Regions from separate parts of the Paenibacillus sp. GCM10027628 genome, predicted to be linked through region 3. Evidence: riboswitches for the same ligand, from Rfam matches in the RefSeq annotation. Region 3 holds a riboswitch; each other region holds the start of a gene.
The links. Region 3 has a riboswitch for cyclic di-GMP ahead of ACFQZT_RS22375 (DUF192 domain-containing protein). Riboswitches for the same ligand answer to the same signal wherever they lie in the genome.

Region 1 (5,079 bases), on a different contig from region 3:
GCAGCGACATCGATGGCGCCGCCATCGATGTGGCCGAAGCCGCCGCGAAGGCGGCTGGCCTGGCGAAGCAGCTCCACTTTCGAGTGGAGCCTGTGGCCAAGGCCCGCCCGCGCGGCGACTACGGCTGCTTAATCACCAACCCTCCCTACGGGGAGAGGCTTGGTGATTCCAAAGAAGTCGAGCAGGCGCTGCGCCAGCTCGGCTCGATCACGGGGCAGCTGCCCTCGTGGAGCGTGTTCGTGCTGAGCCCGAGCCAGCAGCTCGAGCACTACATGAGCCGCCGCGCCGATAAGAAGCGCAAGCTGTTTAACGGCCGCATCGAATGCAATCTTTTCCAGTACTTGGGCCCATTGCCGCCACGTAAACCAATCGAGAGCAATTAGGCTGTGACTGGCAAGAACAAATAACATCTTGCCCATTTTTCCGCATTAAAGACCGTCAGGAAAGTTCATCCTGACGGTCTTTTTATGTGTAAATCCATACATTTGCGACGAAGGAGAAATTAGGTATGGCATCTGCCCACTTCAAATATGTAATCTCCCCTGTAACGATGGAAAACATCGCTATTCACTCGATTCCATTTACTTTTACGTCTGGAACGCTGAATAACATCGTTAACGCAGCGATCTGCGTCCCATATACTCGAACTCGCTTAGAAAGGTGAGCCACTCGTTCTGGCCTGAAAGCCCTCAATGACTTTGTCCACCCACTGTAAAACACAGTTGGCCGGCCAAATTCATGAGGGCTTTTATTTAACAAACAACCACCATATCAGCAGCGCCCAAAAAGGAACCGAGATCAGGATACTCCACAAGCAGCCTTTGGCAAAACCTAGCTTCGGTTCCTGTTCCGTCTTTAAGTTCCGATCACCCGACATGCTCCACCAGCTCCAAAGGCAACCCATCCGGATCCGCGAAAAAGGTGTATTTCTGACCCGTTATCGGATCTATTCGCACCGGCTCAACGTGGATCCCTTTCTCTGTCAATTCCCGCACACTCTGCTCCATATTTGCAACTGTAAAAGCCAAGTGCCTGAGCCCGCGCGCCTCCGGCCGGTTGACTCTTTCAGGCGGATTCGGGAAAGAAAATAATTCAATCTGCTGCTCCGTGTCTCCTATCTGCAAGTCCAGTTTGTAGGAATCACGTTCTGCCCGATAAGATTCGTGAATCACTTTGAGACCAAGCAGATTCACATAAAAATGCTTCGATCGTTCATAATTCGAGCTGATGACAGCAACATGATGAATGCGTTCCAGATTCATGCTTTCCCTCCAATTGACCGAATAACTCTCCGGTCATTTTCTCTTTTTTACTCATCATACCTTCTTGTTATCGCAGGGCGCAATACGAATCAGCGCAAAAAAGCCGCATTCCGGGCGACTTCCCCATCCTGCAGCTGTCTGATCACACTATTATCCGTCTGCTCTCATCGTCTCAACAAGACTATGAAGCACTTCTTCCGCTTGCTCATACGGCACTTGGCAAGTTCCGGCTGCATGGTGCCCGCCTCCGCCGTTCTGGAGCATCAATGCGCCGATATTCGTTTTCGAAGAGCGATTAACGATACTGTGCCCGCAGGCAAACACGCAATTCTGCTTATTCCGGCCGTCTACGATCCAGATAGAGATATTTTGTTCCGGATACAAGGCATAGACCATGAAACGGTTGCCAGGGTAAATGTTCTCCACATTTCGGAGGTCGGTGACAATCACATTGCCTTCAGTTCGCGTATATGTACTCAACATGTCGCGATACGTTGCATCCAGCTCAAAGTACCGATCTACGCGCTCTTTCACATCTGGAAGCTCCATAATCTCATCAACCGACTTTGTCGCACAATGCTCAACAAGATCTTCCATAAGCTGGTAGTTGCTAATTCGATAATCACGGTAGCGGCCAAGCCCCGTACGAGCATCCATGATGAAAGAGAGCAAATCCCAACCGCGAGGATTCAAAATATCTTCTTTGCTGAATTGCGCGGAGTCCGCTTTGTCTACACCCAACATAATGTCGTCAATATCGCCAAACGTTTCTTTGCCGCCATAATAATCGTACACCACTCTCGCCGCGCTTGGAGCAATGCGGGTCTCCCCTTTAAACTCCACCTTTTGTCCCATCCGTTCCAGCTCGCTGGAATGGTGATCGAACCATAGGCCACAACCCGGTACATACGGGACATTCGCCAAAATATCATTTTCCGTGACTTCAATTAATCCGTCCTGCATATCTTTGGGATGAACGAATTTCATTTCATCCACCATGTTCAGCTTCTTAAAAAGCATTGCACACACCAAACCGTCAAAATCGGAACGAGTGATCAATCTCATGGTATTTCCTCCCCCAACAGTAGTCCTTAGGAACTACTCCCATATCGATTTATTATATCGTCCCTGTCGATCTGTGACAATGATTTTATCAAGCTTTACACGTTCCCTAATTCTCGATTCTCGGCGCTAGCGGATTGCCGGAAGGCTTCTTCGTTTCGGAGACCTGTGATAACTTTGTCAAGTAATAAAGTTCTTCTCTAGCCATATGGTCCGCCATCAACGGTGCCAATGTGCCTAAGGTCTCATGCGTAAGTCTCTGCTCTTCAAGTTCGCGTAAAAACTCCAAAAACAAGGTCATTTCAAGTTCTGCTTCTTTGTTCAAACGGCTTAATGCTGGAAAATGATGCAGATTCGTACGGAGATATTGGGCGAATTCGACCGCTTTTAAATAAAACTCCTTGAATTGATGCGCGAAGTGGCTGCTCATTTCTTTGCGTTTACTCTCTGTCAAATCAAGATTATCCTGAATCGCACCGGCATGGCCGAACGCATCTTGCAGCCATACCAAATGCAAATGAATCGGACTCGGTGCCGGCGGGAATTCCTGCCTAACCAAATATCCCATCACGGACAGGGCTTCATCAAGCTCATTCAACATATGATTGACAAACGTAGGCGGCAAACTCAATCCGATTTTCCCCGTCAAATGACGTTCCAGAAGGTGCAGCTTGAAGGCGCGCAGCTCTTGTGCTTTCTGATAAGATCTATGATTCAGCATCATTATGCCTGTTAAATCAAGGTTCGCGCGAGCGGTCTCAAGCAGACTGTCAAAGGTGAGGATAAAGCACCGCGCATGCTCAATTTCCATTTCCTCATTTGGCGCAAGCGCGTTGTAGATGAACCGGCCATGATCCCCAAGCACCTGCAACCAGAAACGCTGTTCATATAAGGCCGCCGATTCAAAATCATTCAGCTCTCCCATTCTCTTACCTCCTAGGCATTTGCGTATAACTGTACCCAACATATGTGCATCCGCCTATACGTGTGCAGAAGAGATAAGAGAAAAAAACGGTGCGCCTAAATCGGCTGCACCGTTCTCCATTTGGAAGATAAACATTGATAAAGTCTTGTAAGGAATGCTTCAATTTGTGACAATGGCGGAATTTTCACGGAAAGTTTAACCTCGCCTTTCCAGTAAAAGATGAGAATGCTGTTGTTTCGTCCATGAAACATTTCGACATCCCAGCACGTCTCATTTAGTGCATATTCTTCCCGATTAATCAGCAGCTTCGGTCCGTCTGAAGACGGCACCAAACGGGCGACATGATTACCGCAAAGTGAAGTGATTTTCTGTTCTTCGTGTAGCATCCATTCAGGCTGCATGTTGCAGGATCCTCCCTTATTTCTTCATATTCGTGACAAAAGAAAAACCCCGCCTTTTGAACCGATCGGAGGGGTTCTGGATGTTGAAGACCCAATCGTCGGCGGCTGGCTGGCACCCGGTCCACTTGCAGGACAAGAGAGCCCCTCTAGCTTTGCGTCGCTGGCTTTCGCCAGGTTTGCCTTTATCGTGATGTTTTTAGCGAGATGTATCGAAAGCTGTCAAATGTTGATACCTTTACTATCAAGAATAAGGGATGATTGGAAGAAATCGAATAGTTCTATGGAACTATTTTTCACATATTTTCATTCTTTATTACGGTTTTTGCAACCGATTGACGTCTTGAACCTAGTTGGTAGAACAAGGTTCCACAGATCGTAACACAAGCCATTACGGTATACAAAGTACTTCCGTTGTACGAAGCAAGCAAAAATCCGCCGATCCATGGTCCCAAAAAGTGGCCTACATTCGTTAGTGTCTGTGCCCCAAAATAAGTTCCGCGCATATGTGCCGGGGCTAATTTGTCGATGAGCATATTGGCCGCAGGGTAATTAAGTATCTCACCGAAGGTGAATACAATCATCGAGAAGACGAGCGGTATCGTCGTATGCGAGTAAGCAAACCCGACATCCCCAAGCGCAAACATCAAGTTGCCGGCCGAAATGGCGACAAGCGGCGTATATTTCTCAGCCCAACGTGTTAGTGGAATTTGCATGGCTATAACGGTTATAGCATTTACGCTCATCAGTAATGCAACCATTTTCACACCATCAGCGATGCTATGCTCCAAGTACTGAGACAAGGTCACCATAACCTGCGAGTAGCCGATCGCACCGATGATCCCGCCAATACTATAATACCGGAATGTCGTATCCCTTCGAATGACCTGCCAAGCGGAAGCAAATGTGACATTCGCCTTCTTCTCGCCTTCGATTTTTTTGATGCCGAATGCGGATAGAAGTGCATAGAGCGTGACGGCATACACAAAATAGACGATTCCCGTAATGAGAAACGGCAGCGATCCGTCCATCGTTGCAAAGAAAGAACCGAGCAAAGGTCCGACAGCCGCACCAACATTAATAGCCATATAACGCAACGAGAACACTTTCAAACGTTTCGCAGGTTCTGTTAAATCAGCCATTAATGCTTGAGAAACAGGTTCGTAGAAGGATCTGCACAAGCCGTTGAGCATATTCAGCAGCATGAACCAAATCGGCAGTTTCACAAAGGCAAAGCCGGTAAAAACGAACGCCCATCCAAATAAAGCGGCCAGCATGATAATACGTCGACCGAATCGATCCGATAGCGTCCCGCCAACAAAACCGCCAACAGTTCCGGCCAATGCTCCCATCCCGATGACAACGCCGATCATAACCTCGCTCATAGACGTGTTTCTAGACAGGTAAATGGCAAGAAATGGCAAACTCATCG
Region 2 (5,079 bases), on a different contig from region 3:
AATATTTCTGATCGGTTCGGCGCTGTGCGGTACTGCACAGGATATGACGCAGCTAATTATCTATCGAGCGATTCAAGGAATTGGCTCAGGTGCGATATTTCCGATCAGCTTCACGATTATTTTTACGATATTCTCCGATCCGAAACAAGCGGCCAAACTTTCCGGCGTTTTCGCTGCCATCTTCGGTCTATCGTCTGTTGCAGGCCCGCAGATCGGGACTTTTCTTGCGGAGAATTGGGGTTGGCGCTGGTGCTTCTATGTCAACTTGCCTTTAGGCTTGCTTTCTTTCATTGTTCTGTTGTTAGCCCTGAAAGAATCCCGTTCGGATCGGCGTCCGAAGATCGATTACCTGGGTACGTTCTTCCTTATCATTAGCACGGTTTCGTTGATGCTCGCTTTGGAATGGGGAGGTAAGGATTATGCGTGGGGATCGTGGCAAATTATCGGCATGCTGGCTATTGCCGTTGTCGTTGGAGCTTTGTTTATTGCGGTAGAACGCAGGGCTCAAGAACCGGTGCTTCCGCTGCCGTTGTTCAAAAACCGGATGGTGCTCGGCATGGTCTTGGCCTGCCTCTGCCAAGGAGCCATCATGTTCTCGGCGATTGCTTACTTGCCTGTTTTCTCAACGGCAGTTCTCGGGCAGCCGAATTCCAACGGACTTCTGACTCCGATGATGTTCTCCTTAATGGTGGGAGCTGTGTCCTCCGGCTTCTTCCTGCGTTTCTTCAGCTTCCGTACGGTAATCGCATTTAGTATGATAGCTGGTGTTGTTGTCGGTTATTTATTGAGCGTTGTCAGTCATGACGCGACAAAATGGTATATGATACTGCTTATGGTTATTCTCGGAGCCTTCGCCATCGGACCGCTCATGAGCGTTGCACAAAATGCGGTTGCGATTAGTGTAGATCGTAAATACATCGGGGTTAGCTCCTCCATTGTCGGCTTCTGGCGCAGTATTGGCGGGGTGCTCGGGGCTTCAATAATGGCAACTGTTGTGAACAACAACTACAAGAGCCTGATCCAATCCGGTGCTGAAGATCATCATATGCCGCTTGATCAGTTGGCGACCCTGGGGAATCCGGATCAATTAATCCGCGCCGGCGCGCAGCTGCCTAAAGATACATTGGATTTTATGCGAGACACTCTTGGAACGGCCATTAATCATGGCTTCATCCTTTGCATCGTGTTCGGAGTGATTGGCTTATCAGCCGCTTTCATAGCGGGTCCGCTCCGCTTCGTGGCGCCTGTTCAAGGCGCAGACGCACAGCCAAAGGAAGAAAGTACGGTCCCGCATACGGTCTAATCTTCCCCTCCCGGAGACGGAGCGAATAAGTCACCTCAACTCATACTCAAAAAAGCCCCTTGCGCCATTGCTCATAACAGCAATGCTGCGGGGGCTTTACTTCATTTTATGGATGATAATTTTCTGTAACAGTAATGGCTTGCGAACCCATGGCCTCCCATACCGTCTTAAAGCCCCAGAGGTTGTACGTTTCTTGCTCGCCTGTCATCGGATCGTTCAGGTAGGCGTGATCATCGTCCCACCCTGTCAGGAGCAGGGCGTGTTCCGGATCGTACCAATCGATCAGAGTGCCATCGGCATCCTGCCATTCATCCTCCAAAAAGGGGGAATCCATATGTTCGGTAGCCCATACCATGACAGGTCGCCCCGACTTCACGGTTTCAAGCAAATCGTCCAGCGACGAGCCTGTGATGTCCTTGATTTGCCCAGGCAGGTAATGATTCAGTGTATCGGCGACTGGTTTATGGTAGATCCCAAAACCTACCCCGAACGGATCGCCAACGAATACCTGTTCAGGATTCGCCCCTACCCAAGCGCCGTCATCGTTGACCTGGGGAAGCTCACCTTTGGGCAGCGCTTTGGCCACTTCCTCTTTAGTAACGGTAACTCCGGCCCAATTCAGCAGCATGGTAGCGGCTACGGCCTCGCAGCCGTTCGGCAATTCGGGAAGTTGAGAGAGAGCCGCCACGTCAGGAATTTGATAGTGATGGGGATCTTCATCGGAATAAGTCATATTTGGCTGAGTCAGAAATAAAACAGCAAAGATAATCAAAATTGAGGTGAATTTCCCTTTCACGCGTTTCGCCCCCATCTATGATTTTTACTATTATAGTAGTTGACGCTATCAAACTTGGCATGATATAAATTATGTAGGTAAAAAGTCCTATATAAACATCGTTGTTACATATATTACTTCCATAAAGAGATAAAGGCAAACTTGACGAAAGTCAAGGACGCAAAACTAGAGGGGCTACACGATTCACTCGTATGCCAGCCAGTTTCCGCTTTAGGTCGATTAAGAAACCTTAAGCAAGGTTTCTTTTTTTCTTCTTATGGATGGCCTACCAACACTCGAGGTGCAGCAACATGATAACTTTTGCAACGTCAATCGTGCTCTATATCATTCCTATTGTTTTGTTGTTGCATATGGCGGTAGAGGTATATCAAAGAAATCCCTACGGCGGTTTGAATAAAATCGCTTCTACTTTTTTCGTGCTGACTGTGGTTCTGATTGTAAGCAATTTCGTGGTACGTATCGTTCCTCCGGTGTACGAGAGCCGGGTCATCCTTTGGCTTTACTATTTTCCGGCTTTTATACTAATGTCAGTGGCGCTTCATTTTTGTATAAGAATGACGGGGAGGTTCCAGTCCCTGCCCAAATGGCTGCTGCTTGTGATTTGTTACGGACCCGTGGCTTTAGGAAGCATGCTTTTCTTTCCTTTATCCTGGATATCGGTTGAGATCATCGAGAGCGTTACTTGGAAGTATGAGAGGAATAGCAAGGCACTCGAACTGATAATGCTTGGAAGCAGCTTATATACAACGGTGACCGGCCTATTGCTGGTTGCTGCCGGTTTTCACTATGTGAAAACATACGATTTGAATTTGAAAAGAAAGCAAATCCGCACGATTTTTCTAGGGTCACTGGCGGCTAACATCTGGCAGCTGCTTTTTTTCTTTTATCAACGACTTCCCTTTTTACCGGCATATGTTCACTATCCGGACTTGGGCTTATTCTCTTTTCTTTGGTTTGCCTGGTTTCTAAAGAAGGCGATGACCAAGTATGACTTTTTGCCATCCATTGACCGCAACTATCAGCAGCTTTACGATTTATCGCCCTTGTCCATTCTTGTGATTAATCAGGACGGCATGATCAAAGATTTGAATCCGCAAGCGGCGCAGCTCTTGGAACGATCGCCGAGCGAATTGCTGGGGCTGCATATCGAACAAATTCTGGCGGCCGAAGCAGGGAACTCGGCAACGGGTCTATTTTGTAACGAAATAACGCAATGGGTTCTTCAAGGGAAATATGCCCTTGTAACTAGCAGCGGGAAGGTTAAGCATGTAAAGGTAGAAATCCAGCATATGGAATCCCAAGGCGATCTGTTGTACTATATCGTGCTGACCGATACCACTCAAAAAAAAGCGGCGGAAGAAAGAGTAAGCATCCTTGCCTATTTCGATACCGTAACAGGCATCGGGAACCGCTTGCAGTATATAAATCAAATGAATACCTTACTCACACAGGGGGATCCGCCCCCTTTTGCCATTATGCTGGTAAAGGTGGAGGATTGCAATCCCACGAATGACATAACGGAACCTGATGCGGGAAATAGGAAGCTGCAGCATATAGCTGATCGGCTAAGGAAGTATGCACCGGAAAGCGCACTTATAACGAGGTCGGGCTGTGATGAATTTGCTTTGATATTGCCAGATATCGTTGAAACATATTCACTTGCCACGTTGGCCGGTTATCTAATCACTAACTTGGAAGAACCCATGATCTCAGCCAGTGTGGGCATTTGCACGTATCCGGAACATGGATTGCAGGCAGAGGAACTTCAGCAGGCTGCCGAATTGGCTATGTATCAGGCGAAAAAGCAAGGGATGAATCAGATCGTTGTCTATGAGAAATCCAATCAAAATGTGAAACAAGATGCATCTATTAAAAATTTCGAAATTCGAAAAGCGCTGGATGATCGCGAGTTCATTCTGTATTATCAGCCTCAAATTGAGATCCATTCCGGACGTATTCTCGGCGTCGAGGCGTTGATCCGCTGGATTCGTCCAGGGATCGGGTTGTTGTCTCCTAACGAGTTTATCGGGACTGCTGAGAAAACGGGACTGCTGGCCGACATCGACCAATGGGTATTGGATACCGCGTGCAAGCAGCTTCAAACCTGGATGGAGGACGGGATGCAGCCACTAGTTATGTCGGTCAATTGTTCTGCACAGCTATTATTTGATCCGGGTTTCCCGGAACGGTTAGCGGAGACGCTGCGACGCACGGGACTTGATCCTGCTTGTCTCTGCTTGGAAATAACCGAGATCACAGTGATGTACGGAAACAATGACATTATGAGCATATACCGATCCATCTTGGAACTTGGCGTCAAGCTCTCGATTGACGATTATGGAAGCGGAAGTATGGCCATGGGTGTCATAGAGCAGATAGGCGTAGATTCTATTAAAATCGATCGTTCCTTTACCAATGAGATGCATCTCAATGACCACGAACAGAAGCGAGTCCGCACCATCATCGCGAGATCTCATCTTTTAGGCCAACGCGTCATCGCTAAGGGTGTGGAAAATTACGAACAGTGGGAAATGCTATCCCTATTCGGCTGCGATGAGATACAGGGGTATTTTCTAAGCAGGCCGCTTGAAGCCCGGGAGTTTGTCAGATTTATGCATCAAAAGCTGTTCACAGCATGACCTCATGGCGCATAAGCTCATAGAATAGGGTAAAATGGATTGTACAGACCCGTTATATGGATTTGAGGGAGAGCTATGAACAAACACGAGGCTGAGAAAAAAGCGTTGGAACAAACGGCGATTGACATATTTCTCGAATTGTATAATTTAAACAATGAACAACCACTTAGACTTGTCAGACAGCAGGAAAAGCCGGACGCTTTACTTGAAGATGCGCAGCAGAACGGCATAGGTTTGGAAGTAACGCATTTATTCTATGATGCGGAAGAAGCGAGGCTGATGTCACGTTCCGAGCTTCCTAAGCCTGGGATGGAAGGGCTCGATCAATTCATTAAGGTCAT
Region 3 (5,079 bases):
AATAGCATAGGCGCCGCGGTTTACGGCCCCTGGTTTGGTAAATCCGGTTCCCGTACGTTCTATGAATATACCGATGACTTCCTTGGTATTGTAGTCCATAGGTGCAGTAATATAGAAATATGCGAATCCGGTGATCTGGATTTGCTTGATTTGTCCGCCAGAATAGTTATAGGGCTTATATACCGGAACCAGCAGAATACGCGAATCATCGCGGTGACTGTAATCGCCTGGCGGATAAGGGCTTCTGTTTATTCTCGCCTGCACCGCATCTCTCGTACTTCCAGCTATATTCCCTGTCTGTGTATCAACGACATCCCCGACAGAGAGCATACTTTGATAGCCATAAGTCAGGTTGGTCTCGTAGGTGCTGGCACCCGGAGCTCCCAATGCAATAATTCCGAAGTTGCCGGTCGAGGATCCCGTTTGGTCGACCTTTAGGTGATATTCTTGGCCATATGTCAATTGAACGGATTGGTCGATTCCGATCGGCGCGGCACCCATCGCGGCACCCATCGCCTCAATCTTTGCTGTTGCTTTCACGCTAATCGGTATCTTATCAATACCAAGTACTTTGGCGAAATGCACATCCACGTCTTTCTTCAGAACTGCGGTGGTTCGGTCTTTCATAGTAGTGGTTAGCTTTACCAGACTTGAACTTTCTCCATGATCATTCAGTACTATATCTGCTACACTGCGAACATTCTGCTCAGTGGCAGTCAGCTCTTGCGCACCTGATAGAACCGTTGCGTTCGCTGTCTTCTGCAGGTGCATTTTGACTGCATATAACATGCCACCTTCTACCACAATAGCCGTCATGCCCATTAAAACGACTAAAACAAACGCAACCAATACGGATACGTTTCCATCCTGCTTTGTGATGCAGCGCTTTAACTTTTCAAGTATACCGATGTGTTCCACACTTAGCCTCCTATTCAACTCTTATCGTCGAAGCAGCTTTAACGGTCGGAGCAGGAAGCAGCTTAGAGATGACGGGTGTCATAAATGTTAGGGGATATTCCAGTTTAACAGTGACATAGTCTCCGGAATGACGGGTCGTATCCTTCGGAGAGATCGTAACTTTCAATTTGCTTTGATCGCCCAGATGCACATAGTTCGCAGCAAAGGCAGTCATTTCTGCATCTTTTTTACCAAGCCCACCGAGCCTCACTGTTTCTTGAGCTGCATTGTTCATATTCATATAGGCATACATCAGCCTCCCGAAATCGAATATGCCGCATACAAGCAACAAAAATATCGGAAGAATGACGGCAAACTCAGTTAGCGACTGCCCCCGTTCGTCTTTGATCATACGAATCCCCATCCTTTAAGCCATAAACTCAACACCGAGCCGCCTGCGATGGCAACCCCATATGGATACGTAGAAGTTGCGGTATCATCACTCGAAGCTGGAGACATTTTCACCCCATATCTTAAAAGCAGCATGGAGAACAAAATTCTTTTCAGTATCTCGCGAACGCGCTTCCTTAATAGGAGGAGTACCAGTGCGATCACGCCGCCGATAAGCGCCATATAGACGGAAGTAAGCAGTACAAATGTCATGCCTTTGAAGGCACCGACAAGCGCAAGCAGCTTCACGTCTCCAGCACCCATTCCTCCTAGCAGATATGGAATCAAAAGTACTCCCCCTCCAACAGCAAATCCAAGTGCCGCATTTCCCAGTCCGCCAATACCGTCAATGAGACCATGCAGGATAAACGCCAAGAGAATGCCCGGAAAGGTGACCATATTGTAGATTTTGCGAGACTTTAGATCCGTAACAACACAAGTGGCAAGAATCAGAATTAGTATGCCATCCAGTACAATCATGATTGCCTCCGAACCTCTGATTTTAAAAAAGAGTCTAACGTTCCGAGAAACGTAAGACCCTTTAATTGAATGTTTGCTATGCTCTATGAAGGAGCGTAATAGATGTATACTCTAATTGATGAGTCCATTATCTTTGATTGCATTATTGATTTTACCTACACCATTTTGAAAAATCGTTTCAATCTTTTGATGGAAGCTTACAAGGATTGTAATGACACCAACCGCAATCAAAGATAGGACTAGACTATACTCTGTCACGCCTTGCCCGTTCTCACTCGCACAGAAACTCATAAATTTGTCTTGCATATAAACACCCCTTCTAAAGTGAGAAGGATATCATGATTATGGAGCATTCGTTGCGTTGCCAAGATCCGTATTCACTTTTTCAAACAGAGTCATTATCTTGCCTCTCAAGGCAATCAGAATTCCAACCACACCCACCGCGATAACGCCAAGCACCAAGCCATACTCTGTCATCCCTTGTCCTTGCTCTTCTACGATAAGACTTTTAATCTTGTTCATCATCATAAAGTCGCTCCTTTAAAAGAATGCATATTATGCTGCATAAACTCCCCATCTATAACGAGTAGGAAATAATCATTATGGAGTATTAGTTGCAGTACCGAGATCCGTATTAACTTTTTGAAACAGAGTTAAAATTTTTCCTCTCAAAGCAACCAAAATGCCAACTACACCCACCGCGATAACGCCAAGCACCAAGCCATACTCTGTCATCCCTTGTCCTTGCTCTTCTACGATAAGACCTTTAATTTTGTTCAACATAATAAAATCGCTCCTTTTGTTTACTGGAATTGGACAGCTTGTCCGATTTGCGTACGTGTCTGCGCTAGGCTGCCCGCCGGCAGCTCGATTACTGATGCGGTGTTCTTGATGACCGCGCCCATGCGGCCAGGCTCTACGCGGCTTTCAATCCCTACAATTGTGTAATTACGATCCAGATGCAGGACATCAATCGCATAGTTCATAAAGAACGTATGAATCGAACGACAGGGCTCAATATGAAGACAGGCTGCCTGTTGCAAAGCTTTCGTAAACATAAGTCCCTTTAGTCTGCGTGCAAACGTCCGGGCTTCCGTTACCTGCTCAGCCAGGATCTCTCCTGTATTCAGGTTCACCAGCTTCAACCTCTTCCACCTCCTAAATAAAAAATCCCCGCCTTTGCCGAAAGGTGGGGATTGAAGACAGACTCCCCCCGTAATCTTTCGGTAGCTGGCTGGCATAGCACTTTCGCACTTTAGCCCCTATAGCTTTGCGTCGCCGGCTTTCGCCGGGTTTGCCTTTATCGAGATTCCGCGAAGCATGTCGGGAAATCGATTTATGTGTTCATCTTAGCTTACGAACGGATCGGCTTGGAATCGTCCTATTTCCTCAATTTTCTGATAACATAATTCGACCATGCCTATATCAAAAGCAATACGCTGTAATAGACCCTTAGATATAGCAATAGGCATCAAGTTGTGGAAAATTTCAATAATTTGTCGGGACTTCCCTCTAAGTCTCTTTGATTTGTTAAATAGTGGATCCCCTATTGCATAGCATCCAACTTAGTCTTGAAGTAGGTCTTTGATGTCTAAAGCACCATGATGCAATATATAAGAAAACACGAAAAAAGCCCCTCTCTAGGAGGAGCTTCTCATCAAAATTCGTCCGCATCGAGCTTTGCTCGATCGGCGTCTAAACTTACCGCTCAAAGCGGTCGCGCTTCATGATTATACTTCGATAAAAGTTTAGTCATTACTCGGCAGCGCTGCCGGTTAATTTTTCTTTGAGCAGGTTCAACTGCTCGTCAACTTTAGCTTGTTTCGCGACATCAACTGGTGTGTAGTTGTTGATGGAACCTGCAGGCACATAAGGCTTGCGGGCGATTTCCGCTTCCACTTCCATCTGCATGATTTTCTCTTCCATGCGTTGGAAGCCGCGGGATGCGTTGCCGCTTTCGATCACACCGTTGTAGGAAACTTGAGCCATTTGCTTTTTCGCTTTAGCCAGTTGGGCACGGCTTACGAGTTCGTTGCGCTTATTGCGCATTTTGTAGAACTCATCTTTCATTTCGTGCAGCTGTTGAGTCAGCTCATCCGCTTGTGCTTTGGATCCTGCATGCATATCTGTGTATTCAACAATTTTATCTTCATGATATAGTTTTTCTTCCAAAGCTTGGCGGGCAATTGCTTCTTGACCGTTTTTCAGCGCTGCTGCCGCTTTTGCTTCGCGATCGGCTACAAGGCGTACGGATTCTTCCAGGCGCTGTTTCAGCTTGCGCTCATTGGCGATTTGTCTGGCAACAGTCACTTCGGCTTGCGCAATTTCTTGTTCCATGTCCCGTAAGTACTGATTAAGCATAACGATCGGATCTTCGATTTTATCTAATACCTCGTGAATCGATGCTTTCGTCATATCTTTCATTCTTGTAAATACTCCCATTGTTTACACGTCCTTTTTATTAGTATCGTTAGTAGTTTCGTAGCGAGCGACTTTGGCTCTTAATTCTTCAACTTCTCTTTGCAAAGCTTTCTTTTCGATATCTTTCATCATTTCATCAATGTTATTGGTTTTAGCAGCATCATAAGTTGAAGCTGTGTTAAAGTTGCTAGCTGCCGGACCTGTATGATGAGGCTTGTGGGGCTGCCAGCCGCCGCCATTATAAGCATGTCGGCCATATCCGCCTGCATAAGGATCATATGGCGGCTGATCAAAGCCAGGTTCTTTCGGAATGACAACCGCAGCTAGGAAATAGATGAAAATGACCGTGCCTCCAGTGAAAAATGTCGTAATGACAACCAGCAGGCGTAACAACGTTGCATCTACATTCATCGTTTCGGCTAGTCCGCCGCATAGTCCGGTAACTTTTTTATCTCTTCGTGAGCGATAAAGTTTGCTCATGATTGTGCTATCCCTCCTAATTTCACAGAATCTCTTTAGCTATTCAATTTTTTGCGTAGTGCTTCCATTTCAGCGTCTACTGCCGGGTTACCCGCCGCATAGTAGCTTTCACGGCTCATGCGTCTTACATCGCGGAGCGTTCTAGCATGCAGCTCCATATCGGATACGCGCTCCTCCAGGCGGCCGAACATGCGTGGTGTCGCATCCTGCGTCACACTGCTCATCCGGGCATGCAGTCTTTGCTGCAAGCGGGCGGATTCCATTCGCGCCAGGTAGTAGCTGCGTTTGTCTGCCACTTCTTTGTAATCGGCTTTCATTTGCTGCAGTTCTTCATCCAGATCAAGGATGGAC

Region 1: linked by a shared signal. The riboswitch ahead of ACFQZT_RS31610 (hypothetical protein) and the one ahead of ACFQZT_RS22375 (DUF192 domain-containing protein) in region 3 are both predicted to bind cyclic di-GMP.
Region 2: linked by a shared signal. The riboswitch ahead of ACFQZT_RS16125 (EAL domain-containing protein) and the one ahead of ACFQZT_RS22375 (DUF192 domain-containing protein) in region 3 are both predicted to bind cyclic di-GMP.

What each region holds. Positions count from the first base shown of each region.
Region 1 is NZ_JBHTHA010000052.1:57,447-62,525, forward strand. It holds gene ACFQZT_RS31585 (THUMP domain-containing class I SAM-dependent RNA methyltransferase) at 1-383, shown strand, start outside; gene ACFQZT_RS31590 (hypothetical protein) at 749-877, opposite strand; gene gloA2 (SMU1112c/YaeR family gloxylase I-like metalloprotein) at 867-1,262, opposite strand; gene ACFQZT_RS31600 (exopolyphosphatase) at 1,413-2,327, opposite strand; gene ACFQZT_RS31605 (DUF2935 domain-containing protein) at 2,434-3,249, opposite strand; gene ACFQZT_RS31610 (hypothetical protein) at 3,345-3,650, opposite strand; cyclic di-GMP riboswitch class I at 3,748-3,841, opposite strand; gene ACFQZT_RS31615 (MDR family MFS transporter) at 3,944-5,079, opposite strand, start outside.
Region 2 is NZ_JBHTHA010000017.1:120,186-125,264, reverse strand. It holds gene ACFQZT_RS16135 (MFS transporter) at 1-1,303, shown strand, start outside; gene ACFQZT_RS16130 (C39 family peptidase) at 1,410-2,099, opposite strand; cyclic di-GMP riboswitch class I at 2,224-2,309, shown strand; gene ACFQZT_RS16125 (EAL domain-containing protein) at 2,390-4,738, shown strand; gene ACFQZT_RS16120 (hypothetical protein) at 4,814-5,079, shown strand, end outside.
Region 3 is NZ_JBHTHA010000035.1:1,270-6,348, reverse strand. It holds gene ACFQZT_RS22405 (pilus assembly protein TadG-related protein) at 1-918, opposite strand, end outside; gene ACFQZT_RS22400 (TadE/TadG family type IV pilus assembly protein) at 929-1,309, opposite strand; gene ACFQZT_RS22395 (A24 family peptidase) at 1,306-1,827, opposite strand; gene ACFQZT_RS22390 (Flp family type IVb pilin) at 1,939-2,133, opposite strand; gene ACFQZT_RS22385 (Flp family type IVb pilin) at 2,170-2,355, opposite strand; gene ACFQZT_RS22380 (Flp family type IVb pilin) at 2,428-2,610, opposite strand; gene ACFQZT_RS22375 (DUF192 domain-containing protein) at 2,631-2,963, opposite strand; cyclic di-GMP riboswitch class I at 3,050-3,136, opposite strand; gene ACFQZT_RS22370 (PspA/IM30 family protein) at 3,583-4,269, opposite strand; gene ACFQZT_RS22365 (PspC domain-containing protein) at 4,273-4,728, opposite strand; gene ACFQZT_RS22360 (PspA/IM30 family protein) at 4,764-5,079, opposite strand, start outside.